DNA from 3 places in the Escherichia ruysiae genome. Region 2 is predicted to be linked to each of the others. Evidence: predicted binding sites of a transcription regulator. Region 2 holds the regulator's gene; each other region holds the start of a gene.
The links. The regulator CRP, encoded in region 2, controls carbon source genes, mostly activating them, when cyclic AMP is high. The targets are predictions, from matches to a motif close to ATGTGANNNNNNTCACAT.
Positions count from the first base shown of each region.

Region 1: ompW (outer membrane protein OmpW) is a predicted target of CRP. The motif match lies at 4,066-4,083, and genes of this name have one in related genera.
Region 3: RGV86_RS11150 (YjcB family protein) is a predicted target of CRP. The motif match lies at 6,892-6,909, and genes of this name have one in related genera.

Region 1 is NZ_JAVIWS010000001.1:595,537-606,384, reverse strand. It holds gene kch (voltage-gated potassium channel protein) at 1-480, opposite strand, end outside; gene RGV86_RS03125 (YciI family protein) at 781-1,077, opposite strand; gene tonB (TonB system transport protein TonB) at 1,301-2,020, shown strand; gene yciA (acyl-CoA thioester hydrolase YciA) at 2,060-2,458, opposite strand; gene RGV86_RS03110 (septation protein A) at 2,563-3,102, opposite strand; gene RGV86_RS03105 (YciC family protein) at 3,132-3,875, opposite strand; gene ompW (outer membrane protein OmpW) at 4,230-4,868, shown strand; gene RGV86_RS03095 (ferritin-like domain-containing protein) at 4,926-5,432, opposite strand; gene RGV86_RS03090 (YciE/YciF ferroxidase family protein) at 5,478-5,978, opposite strand; gene RGV86_RS03085 (con-10 family general stress protein) at 6,064-6,243, opposite strand; gene trpA (tryptophan synthase subunit alpha) at 6,624-7,430, opposite strand; gene trpB (tryptophan synthase subunit beta) at 7,430-8,623, opposite strand; gene trpCF (bifunctional indole-3-glycerol-phosphate synthase TrpC/phosphoribosylanthranilate isomerase TrpF) at 8,635-9,996, opposite strand; gene trpD (bifunctional anthranilate synthase glutamate amidotransferase component TrpG/anthranilate phosphoribosyltransferase TrpD) at 9,997-10,848, opposite strand, start outside.
Region 2 is NZ_JAVIWS010000001.1:3,046,179-3,057,026, reverse strand. It holds gene RGV86_RS14695 (ABC transporter ATP-binding protein) at 1-1,433, shown strand, start outside; gene RGV86_RS14690 (hydrolase) at 1,433-2,455, shown strand; gene RGV86_RS14685 (YheU family protein) at 2,449-2,667, shown strand; gene RGV86_RS14680 (phosphoribulokinase) at 2,721-3,590, shown strand; gene RGV86_RS14675 (OsmC family protein) at 3,645-4,049, opposite strand; gene crp (cAMP-activated global transcriptional regulator CRP) at 4,351-4,983, shown strand; gene RGV86_RS14665 (YccS/YhfK family putative transporter) at 5,034-7,124, shown strand; gene argD (bifunctional acetylornithine/succinyldiaminopimelate transaminase) at 7,217-8,437, opposite strand; gene pabA (aminodeoxychorismate synthase component 2) at 8,523-9,086, opposite strand; gene RGV86_RS14650 (putative adenosine monophosphate-protein transferase Fic) at 9,118-9,720, opposite strand; gene RGV86_RS14645 (YhfG family protein) at 9,710-9,877, opposite strand; gene ppiA (peptidylprolyl isomerase A) at 9,982-10,554, opposite strand; gene tsgA (MFS transporter TsgA) at 10,824-10,848, shown strand, end outside.
Region 3 is NZ_JAVIWS010000001.1:2,270,324-2,281,171, forward strand. It holds gene RGV86_RS11120 (LysR family transcriptional regulator) at 1-395, shown strand, start outside; gene RGV86_RS11125 (Na+/H+ antiporter) at 431-2,080, opposite strand; gene ghxP (guanine/hypoxanthine transporter GhxP) at 2,231-3,580, opposite strand; gene soxR (redox-sensitive transcriptional activator SoxR) at 4,128-4,592, opposite strand; gene soxS (superoxide response transcriptional regulator SoxS) at 4,678-5,001, shown strand; gene RGV86_RS11145 (EAL domain-containing protein) at 5,004-6,590, opposite strand; gene RGV86_RS11150 (YjcB family protein) at 7,038-7,319, shown strand; gene ssb1 (single-stranded DNA-binding protein SSB1) at 7,418-7,954, opposite strand; gene uvrA (excinuclease ABC subunit UvrA) at 8,205-10,848, shown strand, end outside.

The DNA.
Region 1 (10,848 bases), 2.5 Mb from region 2:
ATACAGCGCGCCGTAGGTGGAGTAAAACAGTAACGTCGTAAAACTAATAAAAGCAAAAATTGTCCCGGCGGCGGCACTACTGTGTGAGAAGTCTTTGCGCAGCACCAGCAGAATCACCAGCGTAAAGATGCAAAAACCAATACTAAATTTCAGCCAAGGATAAAAATGCAAGGTGTAGATCAGCGTAATCAACAACAAAATAATACTGATTGCCCATGCCAGTTTTGCTCGAAATAACAAGCCGATCGAATTCAGAACAAGAAAGACGCCGAGCATAAACAGCGGCGCATTGGCCAGCAAGGAGAGATCAAGTTCCGAAAATGCCTGGATATGGAAAATATCGAGCAGATTGACCGACATACCATAGATTGTTTTAAAAATAAGCAATCCATTTGAAAAGACGGCTAGCGCGATAATATCGTGCCGCAGGGTCACCCATAAATTTACTGCTGTTTGCTTGAATGTAGCCCAGTGACTCACTGATACCTCTGTAACCACAATTTTGTTTAATTATCTCTACGCGTACATAATGTGAGCATACATGCGACGCGTGAATATGTTAAACAATAGTAGATGACTTTATCCGCAGTAATCAAAGGATTTGATTGAGCAATACCTTGTCAGGGAGGGGCATTTTTCCTGAATATGCTGACATCGTATAAAGAAATACAGATAAAGTTATTATCTGTTTGTTATAGCGGCTGCGATGGCATACCTACAAGGAAAGGCCAAACAAGAACACGGTTGCTAAAACCGTGTTCTAAGATGTTGAGCCTCTATTCAGAACACTTTCTTAAAGGGCTTGACTGAAACGTGTTCATACACTCCAGCCGCCACGTAAGGATCGGCATCAGCCCATGCTTGCGCTGCTTCCAGAGATTCAAATTCAGCAATCACCGTCGAACCGGTAAAACCTGCGGCACCAGGATCATTACTATCAACTGCTGGCATTGGTCCCGCAGTCAGCAAACGACCTTCATCATGCAGTAACTGCAAACGCGCTAAATGTGCCGGACGAACGGAAAGACGTTTTTCGAGACTATCGGCTTTGTCTTGAGCGTAAATTACATACAACACGGGCACAACTCCTTGTTCGGAAAAGTTGTAAAGTACGTTATTTGAAAGGGCGAAGATCTGCAACGGAAAGATGATGTCTTTGTTAAGAGTCTGGATAAAGTCAGGTCAATTACGCCAAAAATTGCGTTTTCACTGATCCTGATCGTTTTGTGTTATTGAATATGATTGCTATTTGCATTTAAAATTGAGGCCTGGTTTTTCTACTGAAATGATTATGACTTCAATGACCCTTGATTTACCTCGCCGCTTCCCCTGGCCGACGTTACTTTCAGTCTGCATTCACGGTGCTGTCGTGGCGGGTCTACTCTATACCTCGGTACATCAGGTTATTGAACTACCTGCGCCCGCGCAGCCGATTTCTGTCACCATGGTTGCGCCAGCGGATCTCGAACCGCCACAAGCCGTTCAGCCGCCGCCGGAGCCGGTGGTAGAGCCAGAGCCGGAACCTGAGCCGATACCTGAACCGCCAAAAGAAGCGCCGGTGGTCATTGAAAAGCCGAAGCCAAAACCTAAGCCAAAACCGAAGCCAGTGAAAAAGGTGCAGGAACAGCCAAAGCGCGATGTTAAACCAGCGGAGTCGCGTCCGGCATCACCGTTTGAAAATACGGCACCAGCGCGCCCGACCACCAGCACTGCAACGGCTGCAACCAGCAAACCAGTCACTAGTGTGGCTTCAGGACCACGCGCATTAAGCCGCAATCAGCCGCAGTATCCAGCGCGTGCGCAGGCATTGCGCATTGAAGGGCAGGTTAAAGTTAAATTTGACGTTACACCGGATGGTCGCGTGGATAACGTACAAATTCTTTCCGCCAAACCCGCAAACATGTTTGAGCGCGAAGTGAAAAACGCGATGCGCAGATGGCGTTACGAGCCGGGTAAGCCAGGAAGTGGAATTGTGGTAAATATTCTGTTTAAAATTAACGGCACCACCGAAATTCAGTAAGTAAAAAGTCAAAAGCCTCCGACCGGAGGCTTTTGACTATTACTCAACGGGTAAGGCGCGAGGCTTTCCTTCAGGATCTACAGCGACATACTTAAATAATGCTTCCGTCGCTTTATAGCGTTGCCCAAGTGGTTCAGACGCCACCTTTTTCACCCACACTTCAATATTAATACTGACAGATGTTGTCCCTTTTTGGACACAGCGTGCATAGCAGCACACTACATCGCCGACCGCAACCGGCCGCAAGAAAGTCATTCCTTCAACCCGCACGGTTACTACGCGACCGTGTGCAATTTCTTTTGCCAGAATGGCACCACCAATATCCATCTGCGACATTAACCAACCACCAAAGATGTCACCATTGGCATTGGTATCGGCAGGCATGGCTAAAGTTCGTAAAACCAGATCGCCCTGGGGGACGTTATGTGTTGTTGACATGGTAAAACCGACTAAAAAGGAAAATCACAGGCGCGATGCTACTATGATTTTCCTGAGGAGAACAGAGGAGATACAGCGCCAGCCCCGAAGGACTGGCAGTCTGGTTATGATTTATCTTCCTGTGGCATGTGGCGGTAGATATAGATACCGCTTAACAGCGTGAAGATTAAGGTGAGGGCGGTCAGACCGAACACTTTGAAGTTGACCCAAATATTTTGTGGTAGCCAGAAAGCGATATAGATGTTTGCCAGCCCGCAAAGGATAAAAAAGACTGCCCAGGCCAGATTCAACTTCGACCATACTGGCTGCGGCAGGGTAAGCTCTTTACCCAACATACGTTGAATCAGCGGCTTTTTCATTACCCATTGGCTAACCAACAGAGCACCGGCAAACAGTGCGTAAATTACGGTGACCTTCCATTTAATAAACTCATCATTGTGGAAGAATAGCGTCAGACCACCGAAGACAACCACCAGAACAAAGGTGATCAGAGCCATCTTCTCAACCTTACGAAAGCGAACCCAGCTATAAATAAGCACAATCGCTGTGGCGACGATCAGCGCCGCAGTTGCCGCATAGATGTCATAAATCTTATAGAACGCGAAGAAGACAACCAGCGGTAGAAAATCAAGAAACTGCTTCATTTTACGATTCCGTAATCAAATGCTTAGGGTTATTGGCGAATCAACATGTACAGACGGAACAGATAGATGAGCAATACGGCTGAAATCAGGTTGCTCAAGGTGTTCGCCAGTACAGCGCCAATTTCTGGGGTTAATGCGGCAAACGAAGAGGCAAACAGCAACAACAGAGTTTTTGCCAGTAACCAGCTCAATACCGCAGGTGCCACCAGACGCATATTCGCCCATGTCAGCCGCATACTGCTGCGCATGGAGGCGAAAACGCCCATTTTATCCTGGACCAGCATCACGGGAGCCAACGCCAGCAGGATGGCCATGATGATACCAGGAACGACCACCAGCATGATGCCTATTTGCACAATCAATGTTGTCAGGAGGATTAGCAAGAATAGCTTCGGTAATACCGGAGCGCTCGCGCCAATTGCCCGTAATGCGCTGACCCGCTGACCGGCGGACACTAGCTGGATCATTAATAATACGCCGCCCGCAAGAATGGCGTTACCGATTAATCCTGAAAAGGTAGAAGCAGCGGACGCACGCAGCAAAATCTGCTGTTGTTCCGGGGACATATTTTGTACCAGGTCGAACAACCCACCGCCGCCACTAACGGGTACACCGTCATTGAGCTGCGCAAGTTGAGCGTCACTGGGTGAGAAAACATGTCCTAACACCACTGTGATAAATGCACAAAGCAACGATACCAACAGAATGGTCATAAATTGATTACGGAAGAAATTTCCGGTGTCACGGTATACGGACTGCGCCGTGATAGACATGCACTCTCCTTGAGTTTTATGCAGGTGTTAATTAGCGGGCAATTGTACCCTGGTTAGCCTCTCAGTGGCAGCATCAGGTCATGTATGGAAAAGCATATCTTTGTAAAGCGGAGGTAATTGTTGGCATTTATGTGTGCAGACGGGAGCAAGTGGCGAGCGCGTTAATATTTGCGCAGCGCAAATATTCGAAAATTGATTTAAATCACATTAACCAGGATTTGTGATGCAACTTCTAAATTAATCCAGATCAATAAAGGGTGATTTAGAGGATGTAGTGTGATCTGTGTAGGATCATTTGTTACCCCAATGTAGGTATATTTGTCACGTTTTTATAACCATAACGACGGAGCGGATATGAAAAAATTAACAGTGGCGGCTTTGGCAGTAACAACACTTCTCTCTGGCACAGCCTTTGCGCATGAAGCAGGCGAGTTTTTTATGCGTGCAGGTTCTGCGACTGTGCGTCCGACAGAAGGCGCTGGTGGTACGTTAGGAAGTCTGGGGGGATTTAGCGTGACTAATAACACTCAGTTGGGCCTGACGTTTACGTACATGGCGACTGACAATATCGGTGTTGAATTACTGGCAGCGACGCCTTTCCGCCATAAAATCGGTACTCGCGCGACCGGTGATATTGCAACAGTCCATCATCTGCCGCCAACACTGATGGCGCAGTGGTATTTTGGTGATGCCAGCAGCAAATTCCGTCCTTACGTTGGTGCCGGTATTAACTACACCACGTTCTTTGATAATGGATTTAACGATCATGGCAAAGAGGCCGGGCTTTCCGATCTCAGTCTGAAAGATTCCTGGGGCGCTGCCGGGCAGGTTGGGGTGGATTATCTGATTAACCGTGACTGGTTGGTTAACATGTCAGTCTGGTACATGGATATCGATACTACCGCAAATTATAAACTGGGCGGTGCACAGCAACACGACAGTGTACGCCTCGATCCGTGGGTGTTTATGTTCTCAGCAGGATATCGTTTTTAATTCCCCGCAAAATGACCCCGTAATTACGGGGTCAATAAGGACATGGTATAAAGGGTATTATTTCTTCGCTTCTACACCATCAGTTTCAGCACGAATTAAAAATTTCTCAGTTGTTTGCGGAATATGCTGAATTAGCCAGTCGGCCATCTGCTTTTCCTCATTTAAAATCGCTTCGATGACCGGAATAGAGGCTGTATCACCGGCATTTTTTGCCGCAGCTAATAGTGAGGTATAGCAGGCGATTTCAAATTGCTCGAAGACATAGCCGCTAATGGAACCTTTGACAATTTCATCAGAAGGAAAAATACCACCGATAGACTGCCCAAGCGCCGCCATTTTACTCATGGAATCTTTAATGACTGAACGCGAAATGTCATTACGGTCAAGAATAGTTTCCAATTGAACAATCTGGTTTTTAGTTTCGCTAAGATGTTGTTCAATACGTGCGCGTAAATCAGGATAATTATCTATGCGGCTGGCCATGGATTCAAGCATAGATTCGGCTTGCTTTTCCATTGCGTGGGCGTCACGTAGCCAGTCATGATAATGTTCAATACGATTCATGAAAATGTCCTCTTTATAAAATTACTGAAAGTTGAAGTTCATATTTCAGGCTTTATTTTCGGCTTTCTTATTTACGTTATTAAGAGCCAGATCAGTCAGTTTGATGTCGGTGGCCTTTTCTTCTTCCAGAGTTTCTTTCAGAAGCTTCGCTGCTTTACGGTAACCTAATTGTTCAGCCAGCGTCGCTAAGGTCCCGTAACTGGCGATCTCATAGTGCTCGACTTTCTGTGCAGCTGCAATGAGCGCGGCGTCACGCACTTCGTTTTTTTCTGTGCTCTCAATGACCTCATTAGCTTCTTCAATGAGTCCTTCCATTGCTACGCACTTCATGCGTTTAATTTTAAGATTTGATTCGGATTCTACGACTTGATCAATACGTTCTATCTGTCCATGAGTTTCCTCAAGGTGCGCATGAAAAGCCTGACTTAGTTTTTCGTTTGATGTCGCTCTGGAAAGTTTTGCCAGCGCGCGAGTTAACTGTTTTTCTGCGCTGTAGGTGTCTGAAAGCAGGTGAATAAATACATCTTCAATGGTCTTCATATTCATATTTTTCTCCAGTGAAATCACTGCGAGCCATACGGCCCGCAGATACAATTATCTTTATCAGCTGATATTAATAATTAACGGTGGATCAGGATTTTCCTGATTTATTACCACCGCTTTGTTGACCGCCTTTTTTACCCGCTTCGGATGCGCGTTGCGGATCGTTTTTAAAATTACCGCCGCTGTGCTGACCACCTTTACGACCTGCGTCGGATGCCTTCTCACGATCTTCGGCGAAATTTCCTGAACCACCACGATGTTCGGCCATGTTATTTCTCCCGTTACGTTGCATTGTTTGACTAATATGAGTGTTGTGTGTCGACACTCATTAAAATTAGTTGCTAATAAGAATTAGTCAAATTAAGCGTGACAAGGAGGGAGGGTGGGAAATATATTTTGAGGAAGGTTCTGGATATATTAGCAATTGCCTGAGGAATAAGTGACTTAGGAAAAATTATTGATTTTACTGGTGTTATGTTGCGGGATTAATTTGTTTGATTATATTACTGTTGGGCGGAAAAATGACGTAAGTTGACGTATGTTAGGTTAAGCGAAACGGTAAAAAGGCAAATAATGAATAAAATTAAGATTTTTCTGGCTTCGTTAAAGGAATACAAAATGCCGCCAGCAGAACTGACGGCTGTGGGATTAACTGCGTGTTGCCGCTTTCATCGGTTGTATAAAAGCTTTCAATGCCACCAACATTTTCTCTGGCTCATCAATATGTTGCTCGATGATTTTAACAATGGCCGAACCAGAAATCGCGCCCGCAGCTCCTGCATCAATCGCTGCTTTTACCTGTTCCGGGGCGGAAATACCAAACCCTTGTAACGGAGGCGCAGCATTGTACTCTTTCAGCTTCGCGAGCAGATGATTGAGGGGTAACGCTGCGCGGTTTTCAGCTCCGGTCACGCCCGCACGCGACAGCAAATAGGTGTAACCACGACCATAAGAGGCTATCTGACGCAGCAAATCATCGTCGGCATTCGGCGGGCAGATAAATATAGGTGCGACGTTATGGCGCAACGAAGCCTGGCGGAAGGGCGCAGACTCTTCCACGGGCACATCGGCAACCAGCACCGAATCGACGCCGACTTTCTCGCATTGGGCATAAAACTCATCAATACCTTTGTTAAACACCAGGTTGGCATACATCAGAAGGCCAATGGGAATATTCGGGTGTTTCTGGCGAATCAGTGCCAGCATTTCAAAACATTGTGCCGGGGTCACACCCGCCGCAAAAGCACGCAGTGTGGCGTTTTGAATCGTCGGGCCATCCGCCAGCGGGTCAGAGAAGGGGATGCCTAACTCCAGCGCGTCAGCACCGGCTTCAATTAGCGCATCGATAATTTTCAGCGACTGCTCAATGCCCGGATCACCGAGCGTGACGAAAGGAACGAATGCGCCTTCTTTGCGCTCCTTCAAACGGGCAAACAGAGTTTCATAGCGTTCCATCAGATTTCCCCTCGTGCTTTCAAAATATCGTGAACGGTGAAGATGTCTTTATCGCCGCGACCGGAAAGGTTAACCACCAGCAGCTGCTCTTTTTCCGGGTTTTCGCGCATCATTTTCAGCGCATGAGCCAGGGCATGGGAGGATTCCAGCGCCGGGATGATCCCTTCATGCAGGCACAGCGTTTTAAAGGCGTCCAGTGCTTCATCATCGGTAATTGAGACATAATCAGCGCGTCCAGTGCTGTTGAGATACGCGTGTTGCGGGCCGACAGACGGGAAATCCAGCCCGGCTGAGATGGAGTAAGATTCTTCAATCTGCCCGTCTTCTGTCTGCATCATCGGCGCTTTCATACCGAAATAGATGCCCACACGACCATGTTTCAATGGTGCACCGTGCTCGCCGGTTTCGATACCGTGACCGCCTGGTTCCACCCCAATCAGGCCAACGTCGGTTTCGTTGATGAAATCAGCAAACATCCCGATGGCATTCGAACCGCCGCCAACACAGGCGATAACGGCGTCCGGTAGGCGACCTTCTCTTTCCAGAATCTGTGCTTTGGTTTCTTCGCCAATCATCCGTTGAAACTCACGCACAATGGTCGGGTAAGGATGCGGGCCAGCTGCGGTGCCCAGCATGTAGTGCGCGGTTTCATAACTGCCGGACCAGTCGCGCAGAGCCTCGTTACAAGCATCTTTCAGCGTCGCGGAACCGCTATGTACCGGGATCACTTCCGCGCCCATTAAGCGCATACGAAAAACGTTGGGCGACTGACGTTCGACGTCTTTGGCACCCATATAAATTCGACATTTCAGGCCAAGCAGGGCGCTGGCAAGGGCAGACGCCACACCATGCTGACCGGCACCGGTTTCGGCGATGATTTCGGTTTTACCCATCCGCTTCGCCAGTAAGGCCTGACCCAGCACCTGGTTTGTTTTATGTGCGCCGCCGTGCAGTAAATCTTCACGTTTCAGGTACAACGTGGTGTTAGTGCCGGCCGTAATATTCTGGCATTTAGTCAGCGCGGTCGGGCGTCCGGCATAGTTTTTTAGCAGATCATTAAACTGCGCCTGAAATTCTGGATCTTTTTGTGCGCTGACGAAGGCTTCTTCCAGCTGGCGCAGGGCAGGCATCAGGATTTGTGGCACGTACATGCCGCCAAACTCACCAAAATACGGGTTAAGTAATGTTGTCATTGTTCCTTTCCTTAATATGCGCGCAGTGTCTGGAAAACCGAGGCCAAAAGACGTGCGTCTTTGATGCCCGGTTGCGACTCTACAGCAGAATTAAAATCAAGCCCGGCGCAGCCGGTTTGTGCCGCTTCCACGCAGTTATCTGCGCCTAAGCCACCCGCCAGCAGAACGTTGCCAAGCGATTGACCGTTTAACAGTGACCAGTCGAAACGTTGCCCGCTTCCGCCCTGGCCGTTATCGAAAACATATTTATCAACGTGCTGAAAATCGCGCGCGGGCAGGGTTTCTCCAACGCTCAATGCTTTCCAGATGGCAACGTTTGCTGGCAGAGCATCACGCAGTGCGTCGATATATTGCTGATCTTCACTGCCATGCAGTTGCACTGCCACCAGCGATAACACCTTAGCTTTGCCTGCCACATCGGCAATATCGTGATTGCGGAACACGCCAACATACTGCAACGGTGCCGCAGCCATCACTTCCTGCGCCTGTTCAACGTTGACGCAACGTGGTGATGTCGCAACAAAAATCAACCCACCGTAAATCGCGCCCGCGTCATAAGCTGCTTTAGCATCTTGCCCACGCGTCAGGCCACATACTTTATTCTCACCCAGCAACACCCGACGCACGGCGGCGTGCAAATCGTCATGGGCCATCAACGCCGAACCAATCAGAAAACCGTTAGCGAAGTGGCTTAACTCGCGCACCTGAGCGTAAGTATTGATGCCGGATTCGCTGATTACCGTCACGTTGTGCCCCAGTTTCGGCGCAAGCTCGCGGGTACGGTTGAGATCAATCGACAAATCACGCAGATCGCGGTTGTTGATGCCAACGACCTTTGCCCCCAATGCAATGGCGCGCTCCAGTTCCTCTTCATTACTGACTTCGGTCAGCACACCCATCTTCAAACTATGGGCGACGGCTGCAAGCTGGCGATACGATTCGTCGTCCAGCACTGAAAGCATTAATAAGCAGGCATCAGCCTGGTAATAGCGCGCCAGATAGATCTGGTAAGGGTCGATAATAAAGTCTTTACATAAAATCGGCTGTGGCGCGATTTGGCTGACGATGGGGAGGAAATCAAAGCTTCCCTGGAAATATTTCTCATCAGTCAGCACCGAAATTGCCGAAGCGTAATGCTTATAAATCGAGGCAATGCGTGCCGGATCGAAATCATCACGGATCACGCCTTTTGATGGCGACGCTTTCTTGCATTCCAGAATAAATGCGGTACGTGCACCCTGTAGCGCATCATAAAAATGTCGCGTGCTCGGCTGAATTTCATTCTGAAAACTGGCAAGTGGTTGCTGCTGTTTACGGGCTTCTACCCAAATCGCCTTGTCCGCGACGATTTTCGCTAAAACGGTTTGCATCATTTACCCTCGTGCCGCCAGTGCGGTGACTCTGTCGTAAGCGGAACCACTACGCAGTACCTCAAGAACGGTTTGCGCATTGGCTTGCAGATCTTCCTGGCCATGCAGGCGCATTAACATGGCGACATTCGCCGCGACGGCTGCCTCATGGGCGGCGTCGCCTTTACCTTGTAACAAACGTGTTAAAATGTCACGGTTTTCTTCCGGCGTTCCGCCTGCCAGTTGTTCCTGGTGGTAGGGCGTCAGGCCAAAATTTTCTGCGGTCAACTGATAGCTTTTAATTTCGCCATCGTGCAACTCGGCAACAATCGTTGGTGCGTGTAACGAAACTTCATCCATTCCGCCGCTGTGCACAACCGCTGCGCGTTGATACCCCAACACGCGCAGCGTTTCGGCAATCGGCAGTACCAGCTCCGGACTATAAACACCAATTAACGCCAGCGGCGGATGCGCCGGGTTAATCAATGGCCCCAGCACGTTGAACAGAGTGCGGGTTTTCAGTTGCTGACGAACCGGCATCGCGTGGCGGAATCCGGTGTGATATTTCGGTGCAAAGAGGAAACAGACGCCTAACTCATCTAGCGCCTGGCGCGATTTATCGGCGTTCATATCAAGATTAATACCGAACGCCGCCAGCAGATCCGAAGAACCCGATTTACTGGAGACGCTGCGGTTGCCGTGTTTCGCCACTTTCAGCCCACAGGCTGCTGCAACAAAAGCACTGGCGGTAGAAATGTTGATACTGTTGCTGCCGTCACCGCCGGTGCCGACAATATCGGCAAACAGATAATCCGGGCGCGGGAACGGCGCAGCGTTTTCCAGAAGCGCAGTTGCTGCTCCGGCGATTTCGTTCGG
Region 2 (10,848 bases):
CCCAGGCGCTGATTTGCCGTTCAGACTTGCTGCTGCTCGACGAACCGACTAACCACCTCGATCTTGATGCCGTTATCTGGCTGGAAAAATGGTTGAAGAGCTATCAGGGCACGCTGATCCTGATCTCTCACGACCGCGACTTCCTCGATCCGATCGTCGATAAAATTATTCATATCGAACAGCAAAGCATGTTCGAGTACACAGGTAACTACAGCTCGTTTGAAGTGCAGCGCGCCACCCGCCTGGCGCAGCAACAGGCAATGTACGAAAGCCAACAAGAACGTGTAGCGCATCTGCAAAGCTATATCGACCGTTTCCGTGCCAAAGCCACTAAAGCGAAGCAGGCACAGAGCCGCATTAAGATGCTTGAGCGCATGGAGCTGATTGCCCCCGCGCACGTCGATAACCCGTTCCGCTTTAGCTTCCGCGCGCCGGAAAGCCTGCCTAATCCGTTGTTGAAGATGGAAAAAGTCAGTGCGGGCTATGGCGATCGCATTATTCTCGACTCGATAAAACTGAATCTGGTGCCGGGTTCGCGCATTGGTCTGTTAGGCCGAAACGGCGCGGGTAAATCGACATTAATCAAACTGTTAGCCGGTGAACTTGCGCCAGTCAGCGGAGAAATTGGCCTGGCGAAAGGGATCAAACTCGGCTACTTCGCCCAGCATCAACTGGAATACCTGCGCGCTGACGAATCGCCTATTCAGCATCTGGCGCGTTTAGCACCGCAGGAACTGGAGCAAAAACTGCGTGACTATCTCGGCGGTTTTGGTTTCCAGGGCGATAAAGTGACGGAAGAAACGCGCCGCTTCTCCGGTGGCGAAAAAGCGCGCCTGGTGCTGGCTTTAATTGTCTGGCAGCGCCCGAATCTGCTGCTGCTCGACGAACCGACCAACCACCTTGACCTCGACATGCGCCAGGCACTCACCGAAGCATTGATCGAGTTTGAAGGCGCGCTGGTTGTCGTCTCGCACGACCGTCATTTGCTGCGTTCCACCACTGACGATCTCTATCTGGTTCACGATCGTAAAGTCGAACCGTTCGACGGCGATCTGGAAGATTATCAACAGTGGTTAAGCGACGTACAAAAGCAGGAAAACCAGGCCGACGAAGCGCCAAAAGAGAACGCGAACAGCGCCCAGGCACGTAAAGATCAGAAGCGTCGGGAAGCAGAGTTGCGTGCGCAAACCCAGCCGCTGCGTAAAGAGATCGCCCGTCTGGAAAAAGAGATGGAGAAGCTGAACGCGCAACTGGCGCAGGCGGAAGAGAAACTTGGCGACAGCGAGCTGTATGACCAGAGCCGTAAAGCAGAACTGACCGCCTGCCTGCAACAACAAGCCAGCGCCAAATCCGGGCTGGAAGAGTGCGAAATGGCGTGGCTGGAAGCCCAGGAGCAACTGGAACAGATGCTGCTGGAAGGCCAAAGCAACTGATGGCGCAGATAACGACGACCGAGGCCAATGTATTCAGCAGCAGTGCTGAATTCACCCCTATGCGCGGTTTCAGCAATTGTCATCTCCAAACCATGCTGCCGCGTCTGTTTCGTCGTCAGGTGAAATTCATCCCGCACTGGCAGCGGCTGGAGTTGCCCGACGGAGACTTTGTCGATCTCGCGTGGAGTGAAGACCCCACACAAGCGAAGCATAAACCGCGTCTGGTGGTCTTCCACGGTCTCGAAGGCAGCCTCAATAGTCCTTATGCACATGGTCTGGTTGAGGCAGCGCAAAAGCGCGGCTGGCTGGGCGTGGTGATGCATTTTCGCGGGTGCAGCGGTGAACCAAACCGGATGCACCGCATTTACCATTCGGGCGAAACCGAAGATGCCAGTTGGTTTTTACGCTGGCTGCAACGCGAATTTGGTCATGCGCCAACGGCTGCCGTCGGCTATTCGCTCGGCGGTAATATGCTGGCCTGTTTGCTGGCCAAAGAAGGCAATGACCTCCCGATTGATGCGGCGGCGATTGTCTCTGCACCGTTTATGCTGGAAGCCTGTAGTTATCACATGGATAAAGGCTTCTCCCGCGTTTATCAGCGTTACTTGCTGAACTTGTTAAAAGCCAATGCTGCGCGCAAACTGGCGGCCTACCCCGGAACGCTGCCGATTAATCTCGCACAGTTGAAATCGGTACGCCGCATCCGCGAATTTGACGATCTAATCACCGCCAAAATTCACGGCTACGTCGACGCTATCGACTATTATCGTCAGTGTAGCGCCATGCCGATGCTCAATCGGATCGCCAAACCCACGCTGATTATTCACGCCAAAGACGATCCGTTTATGGATCATCAGGTGATCCCGAAACCGGAAAATCTCCCACCGCAAGTGGAGTATCAACTGACGGAACATGGCGGTCATGTTGGCTTTATTGGCGGTACATTACTTCATCCGCAAATGTGGCTGGAGTCACGCATTCCTGACTGGTTATCAACGTATCTGGAGGCGAAATCATGTTGATTCCGTGGCAAGACCTCTCCCCCGAAACGCTGGAAAATTTAATTGAAAGCTTTGTGTTACGCGAAGGCACCGATTATGGTGAACATGAGCGTACACTTGAACAGAAAGTCGCCGACGTCAAACGCCAGCTACAGTGCGGAGAAGCGGTGCTGGTATGGTCGGAGCTGCACGAAACGGTCAATATCATGCCGCGCAGTCAGTTTCGCGAATAACCTGCAACCGTCGGCGGACGAGATAATAATGATAGCTAAGTCATGGAGTTACTATGTCTGCCAAACATCCGGTCATTGCGGTAACAGGATCCAGCGGCGCGGGAACCACCACTACCAGCCTCGCGTTTCGAAAAATCTTCGCGCAGTTAAATCTGCGCTCAGCCGAGGTAGAAGGCGACAGTTTTCACCGTTACACCCGCCCGGAAATGGACATGGCGATCCGCAAAGCGCGCGACGCCGGGCGGCATATCAGTTACTTCGGCCCCGAAGCTAACGACTTCGGCCTGCTGGAACAAACCTTCATTGAATACGGCCTGAGCGGCAAAGGGAAATCTCGCAAATATCTGCATACCTACGACGAAGCCGTACCGTGGAATCAGGTGCCAGGTACGTTTACCCCGTGGCAGGCGCTGCCAGAACCCACCGATGTGCTGTTTTATGAAGGTTTGCACGGCGGCGTGGTCACACCACAACATAACGTCGCGCAGCATGTGGATTTACTGGTTGGTGTAGTGCCTATCGTTAACCTGGAGTGGATTCAAAAACTCATCCGCGACACCAGCGAGCGCGGGCACTCGCGAGAAGCGGTGATGGACTCGGTAGTTCGCTCAATGGAAGACTATATCAACTACATCACACCGCAGTTTTCTCGCACCCACATTAACTTCCAGCGCGTCCCCACCGTTGACACCTCAAACCCCTTCGCCGCAAAAGGCATCCCATCGCTGGATGAAAGCTTTGTGGTAATCCATTTTCGAAATCTGGAAGGAATCGATTTCCCCTGGCTGTTGGCGATGCTGCAAGGCTCGTTCATTTCCCACATCAATACATTAGTGGTGCCGGGCGGCAAAATGGGTCTGGCAATGGAGTTAATTATGCTGCCGCTGGTGCAACGACTGATGGAAGGGAAGAAAATCGAGTAACTCTGCTATTAAGCCGGATAAAATACTCTCCGGCTTCACAACGGGATAGTTAAATCACGCGGCAACCACTTCATACGAGTGAGTAATATTTACCGCTTTTTCCAGCATCAACGCGACTGAGCAATACTTCTCGGCTGAGAGATCAACCGCACGCGCAACCGCTGCATCCTTCAGGTCGCGACCGGTGACGATAAAATGCAGATTAATGTGCGTAAACAGGCGTGGTGCCTCTTCGCGGCGTTCAGAGGTCAATTTTACTTCACAATCGACCACATCCTGACGCCCTTTTTGCAGGATAGAAACCACATCAATGGCGCTGCAACCACCCGCCGCCATCAACACCATTTCCATCGGACTTGGCGCTTTATCGCCTGAGTTGCCGTCCATTAAAATCTGGTGACCAGAGGCGGATTCGCCCAGAAAGGTTAACCCTTCGACCCACTTCACACGCGCTTGCATAATCGAAACTCCATTGCGTCAATTTTCCTGACAGAGTACGCGTACTGACCAAATCGCGCAACGGAAGGCGACCTGGGTCATGCTGAAGCGAGACACCAGGAGACACAACGCGAAAGCTATGCTAAAACAGTCAGGATGCTACAGTAATACATTGATGTACTGCATGTATGTAAAGGACGTCACATTACCGTGCAGTTCAGTTGATAGCCCCTTCCCAGGTAGCGGGAAGCACATTTCGGCAATCCAGAGACAGCGGCGTTTTCTGGCTCTGGAGAAAGCTTATAACAGAGGATAACCGCGCATGGTGCTTGGCAAACCGCAAACAGACCCGACTCTCGAATGGTTCTTGTCTCATTGCCACATTCATAAGTACCCATCCAAGAGCACGCTTATTCACCAGGGTGAAAAAGCGGAAACGCTGTACTACATCGTTAAAGGCTCTGTGGCAGTGCTGATCAAAGACGAGGAGGGTAAAGAAATGATCCTCTCTTATCTGAATCAGGGTGATTTCATTGGCGAACTGGGCCTGTTTGAAGAAGGCCAGGAACGTAGCGCATGGGTACGTGCGAAAACCGCCTGTGAAGTGGCTGAAATTTCCTACAAAAAATTCCGCCAATTAATTCAGGTAAACCCGGATATTCTGATGCGTCTCTCCGCACAGATGGCACGTCGCCTGCAAGTCACTTCAGAGAAAGTGGGCAACCTGGCATTCCTCGATGTAACAGGCCGCATTGCACAGACTCTGCTGAACCTGGCAAAACAACCGGATGCCATGACTCACCCGGACGGTATGCAAATCAAAATTACCCGTCAGGAAATCGGTCAGATTGTCGGCTGTTCTCGTGAAACCGTGGGGCGCATTCTGAAGATGCTGGAAGATCAGAACCTGATCTCCGCACACGGTAAAACCATCGTCGTTTACGGCACTCGTTAATCCCGTCGGAGTGGCGCGTTACTGAGTAGCGCGCCATTTTGTTTAACCCGATGTGGCGCAGACTGATTTACCATCCTGATATCAACTATGCACTACGACAAACGCTGGTGCTATGTTTGCCCGTGGCCGTTGGTCTATTGCTTGGCGAATTAAGGCTTGGGCTGCTCTTTTCCCTCGTCCCCGCCTGTTGCAATATTGCGGGGCTTGATACGCCCCATAAACGCTTTTTCAAACGTTTAATTATTGGTGCGTCGCTGTTTGCCACGTGCAGCTTGCTAACACAACTGCTGCTGGAAAAAGATATCCCCCTGCCATTTCTGCTGACAGGGTTAACGTTGATACTTGGCGTTACTGCCGAGTTAGGGCCATTACACGCAAAATTACTTCCCGCATCGCTGCTGGCAGCTATTTTTACCTTAAGTCTGGCGGGATACATGCCCGTCTGGGAACCGTTGCTCATCTATGCGTTGGGTACACTCTGGTATGGGCTGTTTAACTGGTTTTGGTTCTGGCTCTGGCGCGAACAACCGCTACGCGAGTCACTTAGCCTGCTGTACCGTGAACTGGCAGATTATTGCGAAGCCAAATACAGCCTGCTTACCCAGCACACCGATCCTGAGAAAGCGTTGCCACCGCTGCTGGAACGCCAGCAAAAAGCGGTCGATTTAATTACCCAGTGCTATCAGCAAATGCATATGCTTTCCGCGCAAAATAATACCGATTACAAGCGGATGCTGCGCATTTTCCAGGAGGCGCTGGATTTACAGGAACACATCTCGGTCAGTTTGCATCAGCCAGAAGAGGTGCAAAAGCTGGTCGAGCGTAGCCATGCGGAGGAGGTTATCCGCTGGAATGCGCAAACCGTCGCCACTCGCCTGCGCGTGCTGGCTGATGACATTCTTTACCATCGCCTGCCGACGCGTTTTACGATGGATAAGCAAATTGGCGCACTGGAAAAAATCGCCCGCCAGCATCCGGATAACCCTGTAGGGCAATTCTGCTACTGGCATTTCAGCCGCATCGCCCGCGTGCTGCGAACGCAAAAACCACTCTATACCCGTGACTTACTGGCCGATAAACAGCGCCGAATGCCGTTACTCCCGGCGCTGAAAAGCTATCTTTCCCTGAAATCGCCAGCACTGCGTAATGCAGGACGACTGAGTGTGATGTTAAGCGTTGCCAGCCTGATGGGCACCGCGCTGCATCTGCCGAAATCCTATTGGATACTAATGACGGTATTGCTGGTGACGCAAAATGGTTATGGCGCGACTCGTCTGCGAATTGTGAATCGTTCTGTCGGAACCGTGGTTGGATTAATTATTGCTGGTGTTGCACTGCACTTTAAAATCCCTGAAGGTTACACCCTGACGCTGATGCTTTTCACCACGCTCGCCAGTTACCTGATATTGCGCAAAAACTACGGCTGGGCGACGGTCGGTTTTACCATTACCGCTGTATATACCCTGCAACTGTTATGGCTGAATGGCGAGCAGTACATCATCCCCCGTCTAATCGATACTATCATCGGTTGTCTGATTGCCTTCGGCGGCACAGTTTGGCTGTGGCCGCAGTGGCAGAGCGGCTTATTGCGCAAGAACGCCCATGATGCCTTAGAAACTTACCAGGAGGCCATTCGTCTGATCCTCAGTAAAGATCCGCAACCTACGCCACTAGCCTGGCAACGAATGCGGGTTAATCAGGCGCATAACACCTTGTATAACTCATTGAACCAGGCGATGCAGGAACCGGCGTTTAACAGCCATTATCTGGCAGATATGAAACTGTGGGTTACGCATAGTCAGTTTATTGTTGAGCATATTAATGCCATGACCACGCTGGCGCGGGAGCACCGGACATTGCCGCCGGAACTGGCGCAGGAGTATTTGCAGTCTTGTGAAATCGCTATTCAACGCTGTCAGCAGCGGCTGGAATATGATGAACCGGGGAGTTCTGGTGACGCCAATATCATAGACTCGCCAGAGATGCTGCCACACGAAGGCGCGTCTGGCACGCTGGAGCAGCATTTACAACGCGTTATTGGCCATCTGAATACAATGCACACCATTTCAGCGATGGCCTGGCGGCAGCGACCGCATCACGGGATTTGGTTGAGTCGGAAGTTACGGGATTCGAAGGCGTAATATCATTATTGCCAGAAGCAAACCGTAGGTCGGATTAGGCGTTCACGCCGCATCCGACATGCTTTGCCTGATGCGACGATGACACGTCTTATTTACGCCCCAATCACCTTCGCCACCGCGTGGGCGAAACGTTGCATCCCTTCATCGATATCCGCATCTTCCACCACCAGCGATGGTGCAAAACGCATCACATCCGGTCCGGCATTCAGCACCATTACGCCTGCCTCTGCGCCCGCATACAGGAAATCACGCGCCCGACCTTTGTACTGTGGCTTAAGCTCCGCGCCAATCAACAGCCCCATACCGCGAATATCGCTAAACACATCGTACTGCTGATCGATCTTCTGCAAATGGTCAACAAAACGCTGGCGTTTCGCCTGAATGCCTTCCAGCACTTCAGGGGTATTGATGATATCAAACGCCGCGCCCGCTACTGCACAGGCCAGAGGATTACCGCCGTAGGTGGAACCGTGAGAACCAGGATGAAACGCAGAAGCAATTTCCGCCGTGGTCAGCATGGCGCTAATCGGGAAGCCGCCGCCTAACGCTTTCGCAGAAGTCAGAATATCCGGCGTCACGCCGTAGTACATGTAAGCAAACAAATCGCCAGTCCGCCCCATCCCGCACTGCACTTCATCAAACACCAATAATGACTGATGTTGATCGCACAGCTCGCGCAAGCCCTGCAAAAACGCTGGCGTCGCTGCCGTCACACCGCCCTCGCCCTGGATCGGCTCAACCACCACCGCACAGGTGTGATCATCCATCACCGCTTTCACTGCGTGGAGATCGTTAAAGGGAACGTGGATGATGTCTGCCGGTTTTGGCCCAAAGCCGTCGGAATATTTTGGCTGCCCGCCTACCGAGACGGTAAACAGCGAGCGTCCATGAAAGGCGTTATGGAAGGCAATAATTTTGGTTTTGAACGGGCTATGGCGCACGCAAGCGTAATGACGCGCCAGTTTAAAGGCCGTTTCGTTGGCTTCCGTCCCGGAGTTCATAAACACCACGCGTTCGGCAAAGGTTGCCTCGATCAGCTTACGCCCAAGACGCAGCGCCGGTTCGTTGGTGAAAACGTTGCTGATATGCCATAGCGTTTCCCCCTGGGTTTTTAACGCTTCCACCAGCGCCGGATGGCAATGGCCTAATGCCGTAACCGCAATGCCACCCGCGAAATCGACGTACTCTTTGCCTTGCTGATCCCAGACTCGGCTGCCCTGACCTTTTACCGGAATAAACTCTGCCGGTGCATAAATCGGCAGGATCACTTCATCGAAAGTCGCGCGTGTAATTGCTGCTTGTTCAGTTGCCATCTCATGATCACCCTGTTACGCATAAATCAATGTGAAATTATAATCACAAAATATGCATAAAAAATCACTAGATAGCAACCAGAAATCAGCGATGCAGGAAATTCGCCAGCAATTGATGCCCCTGTTCGCTGAGAATGCTTTCCGGGTGGAACTGCACACCTTCAAGATCCCACTGGCGATGGCGAATCCCCATAATCTCGCGGGTTTCGCTCCAGGCAGTCACGTCAAAGCACGCTGGCAATGAGTCAGGTTCTACCACCAGCGAATGGTAGCGCGTCACGGTGAGTGGATTTGCCAGACCGCGAAATACCCCCTGGCCGTTATGCGTAATCGGTGAAGTTTTGCCGTGCATGACCTTTGCGGCGCGCACGACTTTGCCGCCAAAAGCCTGCGCCATCGCCTGATGACCGAGGCAGACGCCAAGAATCGGCAAGCGTCCGGCATAGTGACGAATAGTCTCAAGGGAGATCCCGGCTTCATTGGGCGTACAGGGGCCAGGTGAGATGACAATTTTCTGCGGTTTAAGGGCGTCGATATCCGCCAGCGTCAACGCATCGTTGCGCTTAACCAGCACATCCGCCCCCAGTTCACAAAAGTACTGGTAGAGGTTCCAGGTGAAAGAATCGTAGTTATCAATAAGCAGGATCATGGCGGCTCCGGTACGAAAGAACCGCGCTATTTTACTCAGATTCCCCGGCTTCGCTTACCACTTTGCTAAATATCGTCTGCAGCGCAGAGAGATCGCCCATAGCCCCGCTCTGATTTGCCTGATTCCAGGTCTCTTTTTCGATACCCTGCCAGCTCAGTTGATAGCCCGCATGAATAGCCAGTTGCTCGAAGAAGATCCGCTGTGCCAGGCCACTTCCCGCACGGAATGGATGCAGGACATTGATTTCACAATAGTAGTGCGCCAGTCGCTCGACGAACTTCGCTTTCTCAAGGCCGACCAGATAACCTTCTTCCTCCAGATCCTGCATCAGGGCATTGCCCTCTTTTTCGATATAAGCAAAGTGGCAGAACGGCGTATCCCCCTGATAAATATCGACTTCACGCAGTTGCCCCGCCCAGTCGAAAATATCCTGATACAGCTGGCGATGAATAGCGCGCAAATGCGGTAAACCACGCACCAACGGACCAAGCTCAATGGTCGCGGCACGCAGCGCCGTCATTTCGTAAGCCGCCTGCTCCAGCCGCTGCTGTTGGCGGATATCCAGCCGATTACGCATGATATCGAGGCCAGGATAGAGATACGGGTCGCGCCCTTCGCCGAATTTATCGCTCATAGTGCCTCCTTAGCTCTTCAAGGCGCACCAAAGCCTCAGCGGCAGTAAGAGTGACTAATGGCATCTCGACGCCTTCAAGACGGCGACTGGCCTGGAAATTACGATTACGCTGAAGCTCCCAGAGACGGGACTTTTGCTTATCGGTGAGTTTCTTCACTGGATGCCTCCCTGAACGTGTCCATTTGCCACAAGTATAAGCGGCAAATCCGGGTTACGCCGGAAGAGCAGATGCGCGGACAATTTTGCCCGCGCGAGAAATCGTTACGGCAGGACTTTAGCGGAAAGGATAACGACCGGCTTTGACGGCACATTCTGGTATGGACCAACGTCATGAGTCGGCACCTGGGAAATCTTATCGGCAACGTCCATACCTTTCACCACTTTACCAAAGACGGCGTAGCCGAAATCACGCTGACCGTGGTCAAGGAAGGCATTGTCGGCTACGTTGATAAAGAACTGACTGGTTGCGCTGTCTTTGTCCGCAGTTCGCGCCATAGCAATAGTGCCGCGCGTATTGCGCAGGCCGTTATCGGCTTCATTTTTGATTGGCGGGTTTGGTTTTTTCTGCTGCATCTGCTCGGTAAATCCGCCGCCCTGAATCATAAAGCCAGGGATAACGCGGTGAAAGGTGGTGTTGTTATAAAAACCACTGTTCACATAATCGACAAAGTTTTGCACTGATACCGGCGCTTTCTGGCTATCCAGCTCCAGTTCGATATTACCAGCAGAGGTTGTTAACAATACGTGCGGATCCCCTTTCGCTGCCATTGCTACGGGTGAGAGAGCAGAAAGAGCGAAAACAGCAGCCATCGCCGCCAGGGTCGATTTGAACATGAGATTTCCTTAACAAACAGAGCAGAAAAAAAGCAAGTGGAGAGATTCTAAATAGCCTTCAATGACAAGGCCATTCCTTTACCTAATTTTACGTACTTGAAATATATGTAACCTGATGATCACTTTTATTTCGTGATCAGAATCACTTTAACGTTTGCAAATTAGCAACCGTTTGCAATTAAATATTTAATCAGATCACAAAATCACCTAAAATCGCCCGCTCGCGGCATAGCCCGCTATGCCATTTTACTTTTGAACGCAGGCCAATCATGACTAACAGCAATCGCATCAAGC
Region 3 (10,848 bases), 780 kb from region 2:
TTTGTGTTCTGGTGCCGCGTTCAGGTAAATGGCTTGAGCGTGATGCCGTCTCACCAGAGACACTGGCGGAACATCCTCTTCTTATCTATAACGAAGATTTTGCCTTAAGTAAGCAATTGATGGCGTTATTCGATGAACATGGCGTTAAGCCGAGGATTGCGGTTCGCAGCGGACAATGGGATTTTCTCGCCGCGATGGTTCAGTCCGGTGTCGGAATAGCCATTTTGCCGGAACCCATTTGCCAGCGATTAGATAAAAACACCTTAAAATGGCTGCCGCTGGAAAGCGAATTACGCTGGAAATTAGGAATGATTTGGCGTGAGGGCGTTTACCTTTCCCACTGTGCCCAGGCGTGGCTGACCTGTTGTGAAGGATACTGGTTAACGCCAGAGTAAGACGGGTTGGCGGGCAAGCCCGCCAACCCTGCAGATTATTGATTTTCCTCAATCAACAACGCTTCCAGCAAATCGAGATCGTGCAGTAATTTTTGCAGCGTTTCGTTGCTGATCTCCCGCGTGGCGCGCAGGTGGTAGAGTTCAGCGCGTTCAGAACGCAGCGCCGCCAGACGGAAGCGACGCTCCAGGTTCTCTTCCTGAACCGAACTTTCAACGTCATTACGTCCATCGGCGCGACGGCGCAGATTACCAATGACGCGAGAGCTGACTTCAGTGAGCAACTGGTTGTCGATATTCTCTTCGGTATCCGCCGCCAGACGCTCCTCCATTTTCTGGATCGCCACAATTGCCACTTCAGCGGTTGCCGCGCGCGCGATTCGCTCCTCTTTCAACTGTTGTGAATGGTCTGCGACTTCAATGTGTTGTAGCAGAACAGGCAGCATCACTACGCCGACAAACAGCGAAAAGAGAATGACACCAGCCGCCAGGAACACCAGCTCATAACGCGCCGGGAAGACATTTCCATCCGGCAACAGCAGAGGAATAGAGAGCACACCAGCAAGAGTAATTGCCCCGCGCACCCCGGCGAAAGAAGCGATAAGGATTTCTCGTGTCGTCCACGAACCAAACTCCATCGGCTTCTTCTTCAGGAACCGGTTGCTGAACTTTTTCATCGTCCACAGCCAGCCAAAACGCACCAGCATTAGCGCCGCATAAATCAAGATGATGTCAGTAAACAGCATCCAGATTTCGACGTTAGGGTCAATTTCCGCCGCAACCAGCGACGTTTCCAGAATACCCGGTAGTTGCAGACCCAACAGCAAGAACACCATGCCGTTAAAGACAAATTCCAGCATCGCCCAGGTGCTGTTCGCGCGCAGTCGCATCGCCAGCGGCGCACGGCGCATCACGCCGGAACGGGTGATGGTCATCCCGGCGGCAACTGCTGCAAGGATGCCGGAAACGCCAATATGTTCGGCAATCAGATAAGAAGCAAACGGCAGCAGGAACAGCAATACGATCTGCGTCGCGGGTTCATCGCCGCCCCAGCGGCTGAGGAAACGCAACGAGCGACCATACAGCCAGCTCACCGCAAAACCGGCGAGAATACCGCCAATGGCCACTTTCATAAATTCAACCGTCGCGCCGCCAACGGTGAAGATCATCGTCCCCATCGCAACTGCCACGGCAAACTTCAGCGACACCAGGCCGGAGGCGTCATTCATCAACGCTTCGCCCTGCAAAATACCCATGATTTTTTTCGGGATGCGCCCTTCGCCAACAATCCCGGAGAGCGCCACGGCATCGGTCGGAGAGAGCACCGCCGCCAGCGCAAAGGCGGGTATCAGCGGGATACCCGGCACCACCCAGTAAATAAGGAAGCCAATGCCGACCACAGTGACCACCACCAGCGCCAGCGCGAGGCCGAATATTTCCCGACCATGTTCGAGAAATTCGCGGGTTGGTGTTTTCCAGCCATCAGCAAACAGCAACGGCGGGATAAACAAGACTAAAAAGAGTTCAGGATCAAACTCCACATGCAAACCAAACGTCGGCCACGCCAGTAGCGCACCGATGGCGATTTGCATAAGCGGAAGCGGGATCTGAAAGGGCATGACACGAGTGACCACCCCGGACAGCGAGACCACGAGGGTCATTATCAGTATGGTGAAGAAGATTTCCATGCGTTCCCTGTTTGCAATGTTTTTTATGATTTGAGAAAGGCGTTATGCCCGGACTCTCAGTTTTTCAGAATATCGCAAAAGCTCACACAATGTACGGAGAAAATAAAAACGGGCAGCCATTGCCACCCGTTTTCAGAATCTTATTAAAGCTTAGATAGCCCAGCCTCCAGCATAGAAGGTGACCAGCGCCACGGCGATAACGACCGTACCGATGTTCAGCTTACGCCATTCGCCAGAAACCAGACGACCAATCACCAGGGTCGCGAAGCCGATCATGATGCCAGTTACGATGTTACAGGTCAGCACGATGAATACTGCTGTTACCAGACCCGCCATTGCATCGACGAAATCAGCAAAGTCGATTTTCGCCACGTTGCTCAACATCAACAGGCCAACGTACATCAGCGCCGGAGCTGTTGCGTAACCCGGAACGAGGTAAGAGAGCGGAGAGAGGAACAGAATCAGCAGGAACAGCACGCCAACCGTGATTGCCGTCAGACCGGTTTTACCGCCCGCCGCTGTACCCGCCGCAGACTCAATGTATACCGCAGCCGGAGCCGCACCGACCAGGCCAGAGAAAACGCTGCTCAGGGAGTCGGTGGTCAGTGCTTTACCGCCGTCGATAATCTGCCCGTCTTTATCCAGCAGGTTCGCCTGACCGGCTACCGCACGAATGGTTCCGGTAGCATCGAAAACAGCAGTCATCACCAGCGCCAGTACGCTCGGCAGAACCACAGGGTTCAGCGCCCCCATAATATCCAGGCTACCAATTAGCGAATTACCGTTCTCATCGCTCAATGAAGGCATGGCGAAAACGCCAGAGAAATGGACGTTAGGATCGAAGATCAAACCGACAATTGAGATACCGATAATGGTCAGCAGAATGCCACCAGGGACTTTCAGTTTTTCCAGGCCGATGATCACCGCCAGACCTACCAGTGACATAATCACCGGGAAGGTCGCGAAATCACCCAGCGCAACGGGCAGACCGTCGAGCGGGTTTTTAATCACCAGACCGACACCATTAGCGGCAATCAGCAGCAAGAACAGGCCGATACCAATCCCCGTGCCGTGCGCCACGCCGTGCGGTAAGTTGCGCAAAATCCAGCTACGGATACCCGTGGCAGAAATTACCGTAAACAGAACGCCCATCAGGAACACGGCACCCAGCGCGACAGGTACGCTAATATGTTGCCCCAGCACCAGGCTGAATGCGGTAAACGCCGTCAGAGAGATGGCGCAGCCGATAGCCAACGGCAGATTGGCCCATAACCCCATCGCGATAGAACCAATCCCGGCAACCAGACAAGTTGCAACAAAAACTGCCGCTGGCGGGAAGCCCGCTTTACCCAACATACCTGGAACGACGATAACCGAGTAGACCATCGCCAGAAACGTTGTTAACCCGGCAACCACTTCCTGACGGACGGTGCTTCCACGTTGTGAAATTTTAAACCAGGCGTCGAGTGAACCGCCGGTACGCGCTGATGGCGTAGACATAAGAAAACATCCCCTGAGAGTTTATTTTTCGTCAAGATGCGTGGCGGACAATCCCCTGCCAGCGAAACGTTATTCTTCCTGCTTCAGGTTTGCGACAATCTGGGGCATCGCAAAAAAGCAAACGTTTAGCTCCGCGCATACAAAACGGGTGGTAAAAAAAAGCAAACGATTATCCGGCGATCATAGCGGCTTTTTCAACCGAAGTTTGCTGCTTTTTTCCCTTTTCTTGTGTTGACGATGAAAAACCAGGCAATTGATGCGCAAACGTTATCGTGGATGCGCAAAATTACGGCATTTGTAGGCAACTTGTGGCGAAGGTTTACGGTAAAAAATCACGCAAGATGGCAAAAATATTGCGGTTAAAAAGGATCACTTTGCACTGGCGAAGAAACAGCGGTGACATACAATTAAAGTATCAACACTAACCGGAACCTCCACCACGTGCTCGAATGAGGTGTGTTGACGTCGGGGGAAACCCTCCCGTGTACCAGCGGGATAGAGTGAAAGACAAAGACCGGAAAACAAACTAAAGCGCCCTTGTGGCGCTTTAGTTTTGTTCATCTTCCAGCAAGCGTGCGCCGGTGCCTTCTTCCCCTAAGCGGTCGCCCGGGTTACGCAACGGGCAGTCGCTACGCGAAAGGCAGCCGCAGCCAATACAACCGTCCAGTTCATCACGCAGCGCGACTAAGGTATGAATGCGCCGATCCAGTTCTTCTCGCCATTGCGAAGATAGCTGTTTCCACTCTTTCGCACTTAACGTATGCCCTTCGGGCAACACACCAAACGCTTCACCAATGGTCGCCAGCGGAATGCCGATGCGTTGAGCAATTTTGATAATTGCGACGTATCGCAACACATCACGCTTATATCGCCGCTGATTACCGCTATTGCGGATACTGGTAATCAATCCTTTGCTTTCATAGAAGTGCAGCGCCGATACCGCCACGCCGCTACGTTTCGCCACTTCGCCTGGAGTAAGCAAGGCTTTAATGCGGGGTAATTTCTTTTCCATAAATCGCTTTACCTCAAGTTAACTTGAGGAATTATACTCCCCAACAGATGAATTAACGAACTGAACACTGAAAAGAGGCAGATTTATGTCCCATCAGAAAATTATTCAGGATCTTATCGCATGGATTGACGAGCATATCGACCAGCCGCTGAACATTGATGTGGTGGCGAAAAAATCAGGTTATTCAAAGTGGTATTTACAACGAATGTTCCGCACTGTGACGCATCAGACGCTTGGCGATTACATTCGTCAACGCCGACTGCTACTGGCTGCCGTTGAACTGCGCACCACCGAGCGCCCTATTTTTGATATCGCGATGGATCTGGGTTACGTTTCACAGCAGACCTTTTCCCGCGTTTTCCGTCGGCAATTTGATCGCACTCCCAGCGATTACCGCCACCGGATCTAGGGTTACTGCCCGCGCATGGCGTCATGCGCGGGTAATTGCTCTGCCCATGCCATAAAAACCTGCGGCGGCATCGCCTTTGCAAAGTACCAGCCCTGACAATAGCGCACGCCGCGTTTGCGCAGCCAGTTGACCTGATCCTCCGTTTCCACCCCTTCTGCAATCGTTTTTAGACCCAGACTGTGTGCCAGTTCGATGATATGTTCTGCAATCAAATGGCTGGTTTTATGCGTGGTCAACGTCTCAACAAACGATTTATCGATTTTCAGGATATCAATATTCAATGAGTTAAGGTTATGCAGGTTGGAGTAGCCAATACCAAAGTCATCGATCGCCACTTCGTAACCAGCCTGACGGAAAGCCAGAATAATCGGTGTCATTTTGGCGACATCTAAAAATGCATGTTCAGTGACTTCAAATTTAATTTGCTGCGGACGCACGGTGAATTGTTCTATTTTTTGATTAGTTAAGGCAATCACCCTTGAAGTATGAAAATCGGAGGCAGACAAATTAATTGAAGTAGATAATTCAGGGTGTTTTGCCAGCCAGGAACCGAGATCGTCAAACACCATGTTAATGACATAATCTGTCACCTGCGCAATTAGACCCTCTTGTTCCGCCAGCGGAATAAACTCTGCTGGCGTCATTACCTGTCCCTGATTCCCCGGCCAGCGTAGCAATGCCTCAGCACCAATACATTTATTCGTTTTAATATCAATAATCGGTTGGTAATAGAGACAAAGCTGCCGTTTTTCGAGGGCACGTTGCAATTTACGCTTAGGTGACTGGTACTTCTGGTTTATACGCAGCCAGAGTAAAAGAAGCACCAGGCTGCCCATAATGCCTGCCGGTAAGGCAAATACAAGGTGATTATAAAAGTGTGACAAAATACGCTGATTGGAGGTTGCAACGATAGCAGCAATGGGACGTTTTGTTGAATGGACTATCGCATATAAATAACCGTTCTGCTGTACGGTTATTTCCCTTTGATGAATCAATGGTGAGAATTTTTCTGCTGAGGCTTGTTTACTTAAAGAGAAAAAGGTTTTCGTCACCGTATCATATACCCCCCATTGCAGCGTTGGATCGTCAGACATCACCTCGCTCCAGAATAAAGGGTTAATTACCGCGACATAGTTTCCTCGTTGCATATAGGTCATTTTATAACCGGCAAAAAAAGGAGTGTCGCGATAATAATAGATTGAGACATTAGGTTCACGCTTATAGTTCGCTGGCGATATCGTATAGCCGTTAACGGGAGCCATTAATGTTGAGCATAAAAAAAGGTTATCGTGGGCATAGATCAATTCGTTGATATAAAGATAACCACGGATAATATTCAACATTTGTTGTTGATGAGTGGGAGTACAAATTTGTCCCTGATAGCGTTCCGCATCGTCGCTTGCTAAATCTGCCTGGCGAATGACCAGCTCGGATTTCTCCAGTGCCAACTGGGCAAAAGCACGAAGTTGATTATTCGCTTCCGCTTTAGCCCAAAGAAAGGCGATCCATAGCGACAGAATGATGGGAAGGAGGACTACAAAGATAATACCCGGCAACGCCAGCAATTTGTGTCGCACACTATGACTCATTTCTATCAATTCCCTGCCTGGTTATACCTGGTCATTGCAAGGTTAAAACCCTGGCTACCGACGACGTTAGATAAATCTTACGGTATAAATAGCACTTTTGCCTGATTTGAAATTGATACCTTCATAATCTTTGTTTAAATAAAAATAACTCGCTGATATCAAAAGGGCTTTGCTGAAAAAATGCAGGTCAGGCAGGAAGTTAAAATATTTCTTTATTATGCATTGTCTCGATTTCACTGAAAAACCACATAATTAGTGCAGCAATAAAAGTAGCAGCATAATCTGGCTAACAAACGAGCAATTGTGATATAGTTCACAAAAATTTATGAAACAAACTAAGTGTTTCATTTTATGTTCTGAAAGTCCCGCGATAGCCAGAGTGTATCACGCCCCCCGTGAGTAATACCGTGCTATCCAGGGCTTGGTAATTTTCAGAGGAAATGTTTGATGGCTACCCTCACCACTGGCGTGGTTCTCCTTCGCTGGCAGCTTCTTAGCGCCATATTGATGTTTCTGGCCAGCACGCTCAACATCCGTTTCCGGCGCTCTGATTATGTCGGGCTGGCAGTGATCAGTAGCGGTCTGGGCGTGGTTTCCGCCTGTTGGTTCGCAATGGGGTTGCTTGGCATCACAATGACCGATATTACTGCCATCTGGCACAACATTGAGTCGGTGATGGTGGAAGGGATGGGTCAAACTCCACCACAGTGGCCGATGATTTTGACCTGATATGTAGAAGCCTCCATAACGGAGGCTTCTTTTTTATGGCTGGCGGATGCTTCAATCACCCACATTAAAACAATATAACCTATTGTTTTAATGACAAATCAGAACGGAATGTCGTCATCGAAATCCATCGGCGGCTCGTTAGACGGCGCTGCCGGAGCGGACTGCTGCGGGCGAGACTGCGCACCGCCGCTGAACTGATTGCCACCCTGCGGCTGCTGAGGCTGCCCCCAACCGCCCTGCGGCTGACCGCCACCGACGTTACCGCCTGCCGGTGCGCCGCCGCCCTGGCGACCACCCAGCATCTGCATGGTGCCGCCAACGTTCACCACGACTTCTGTGGTGTAGCGATCCTGGCCGGATTGGTCAGTCCATTTGCGGGTACGCAGCTGACCTTCGATATAAACCTGAGAACCTTTACGCAGATATTCGCTGGCAACTTCCGCCAGTTTGCCGAACAGCACAACACGGTGCCATTCAGTCTGCTCTTTCATCTCGCCGGTCGCTTTATCACGCCAGGATTCGGAAGTAGCCAGCGTAATGTTGGCAACTGCGCCACCATTCGGCATATAGCGTACTTCCGGGTCCTGGCCCAGATTACCAACGAGAATAACCTTATTTACGCCTCTGCTGGCCATGTCGTGTCTCCTGAAAAAAACGTTCTAATAAGTGTAAACGCGCGATTGTAGCATTACCAATAGCGGTTTTACCACGATGTGACCTCGGTTCCGGTAAACAAACATGGCCCGACATTGTTACACAGCACTCCGGGTTTTGCATTCCAATACTGTATATTCATTCAGGTCGATTTGTGTCATAATTAACCGTTTGTGATCGCCGGTAGCGCCATGCCGCCGGGCAAAAAAGTGTTTAATCCGGGAAAGGTGAATGGATAAGATCGAAGTTCGGGGCGCCCGCACCCATAATCTCAAGAATATCAACCTCGTTATCCCCCGCGACAAACTGATTGTCGTCACCGGGCTTTCGGGTTCTGGCAAATCCTCGCTCGCTTTCGACACCTTATATGCCGAAGGGCAGCGTCGTTACGTTGAATCCCTTTCCGCCTACGCGCGGCAGTTTCTGTCACTGATGGAAAAACCGGATGTCGATCATATTGAGGGGCTTTCTCCCGCCATCTCAATTGAACAGAAATCGACGTCTCATAACCCGCGTTCCACAGTGGGGACCATCACTGAAATCCACGACTATTTGCGTCTGCTGTACGCTCGCGTCGGCGAGCCGCGCTGCCCGGACCACGACGTTCCGCTGGCGGCGCAAACTGTCAGCCAGATGGTGGATAACGTGCTTTCGCAGCCGGAAGGCAAACGTCTGATGCTACTCGCGCCAATCATCAAAGAGCGCAAAGGCGAACACACTAAAACGCTGGAGAATCTGGCGAGTCAGGGTTATATCCGCGCGCGTATTGATGGCGAAGTCTGCGATCTTTCCGATCCGCCGAAACTGGAACTGCAAAAGAAACACACCATTGAAGTGGTTATCGATCGCTTCAAGGTGCGTGACGATCTTACCCAGCGTCTGGCGGAATCGTTTGAAACCGCACTGGAGCTTTCCGGCGGTACGGCGGTTGTTGCGGATATGGACGATCCCAAAGCGGAAGAACTGCTGTTCTCCGCGAACTTCGCCTGCCCGATTTGCGGCTACAGTATGCGTGAACTGGAACCACGCCTGTTCTCGTTTAACAACCCGGCGGGCGCCTGCCCGACCTGTGACGGCCTCGGCGTACAGCAATATTTCGATCCCGATCGCGTGATCCAGAACCCGGAACTGTCGCTGGCTGGCGGGGCGATCCGTGGCTGGGATCGCCGCAACTTCTATTATTTCCAGATGCTGAAATCACTGGCAGATCACTATAAGTTTGACGTCGAAGCGCCGTGGGGCAGTCTGAGCGCAAACGTGCATAAAGTGGTGCTGTACGGTTCTGGCAAAGAAAATATCGAATTTAAATACATGAACGATCGCGGCGATACCTCCATCCGCCGCCATCCGTTCGAAGGCGTGCTGCACAATATGGAGCGCCGTTATAAAGAGACGGAATCCAGCGCGGTACGTGAAGAGTTAGCTAAGTTTATCAGCAATCGTCCGTGCGCCAGTTGTGAAGGGACGCGTTTGCGCCGTGAAGCGCGCCATGTTTATGTCGAGAATACGCCGCTGCCTGCAATCTCTGACATGAGCATCGGTCATGCGATGGAGTTCTTCAACAATCTCAAACTCGCCGGACAACGCGCGAAGATTGCGGAAAAAATCCTCAAAGAGATTGGTGACCGGCTGAAATTCCTCGTTAACGTTGGGCTGAATTACCTGACACTTTCCCGCTCGGCAGAGACACTTTCCGGCGGCGAAGCCCAGCGTATCCGTCTGGCGAGCCAGATTGGCGCAGGGCTGGTTGGCGTTATGTATGTGCTGGATGAGCCGTCTATCGGCCTGCACCAGCGCGATAACGAACGTTTGCTGGGTACGCTTATCCATCTGCGCGATCTTGGTAATACCGTGATTGTGGTGGAACACGATGAAGACGCGATTCGCGCGGCTGACCACGTTATCGACATCGGTCCGGGCGCAGGTGTTCACGGTGGTGAAGTGGTCGCGGAAGGATCGCTGGAAGCGATTATGGCAGTGCCAGAGTCGTTGACCGGGCAGTACATGAGCGGTAAACGCAAGATTGAAGTGCCGAAGAAACGCGTCCCTGCGAATCCGGAAAAAGTGCTGAAACTGACAGGCGCACGCGGCAACAACCTGAAAGATGTGACGCTAACGTTGCCAGTAGGCCTGTTTACCTGCATTACAGGGGTTTCAGGTTCCGGTAAATCGACGCTGATTAACGATACCCTGTTCCCGATTGCCCAACGCCAGTTGAACGGCGCGACTATCGCCGAACCGGCACCCTACCGTGATATTCAGGGGCTGGAGCATTTCGATAAAGTCATCGATATCGACCAAAGCCCAATTGGTCGTACTCCGCGTTCCAACCCGGCAACCTATACCGGCGTGTTTACGCCTGTGCGCGAATTGTTTGCGGGCGTACCGGAATCCCGCGCGCGCGGTTATACGCCAGGACGGTTCAGCTTTAACGTCCGTGGCGGACGCTGCGAAGCCTGTCAGGGCGATGGCGTGATCAAAGTTGAAATGCACTTCCTGCCGGATATTTACGTACCGTGCGATCAGTGCAAAGGTAAACGCTATAACCGCGAAACGCTGGAGATAAAGTACAAAGGCAAAACCATCCACGAAGTGCTGGATATGACCATCGAAGAGGCGCGAGAGTTCTTTGATGCCGTACCGGCGCTGGCGCGTAAGCTGCAAACGTTGATGGACGTTGGCCTGACGTACATCCGCCTCGGGCAGTCCGCCACCACGCTTTCCGGTGGTGAAGCCCAGCGCGTGAAGCTGGCGCGTGAGCTATCAAAACGCGGCACCGGGCAGACGCTGTATATTCTCGATGAGCCGACCACCGGTCTGCACTTTGCCGATATTCAGCAACTGCTCGACGTACTGCATAAACTGCGCGATCAGG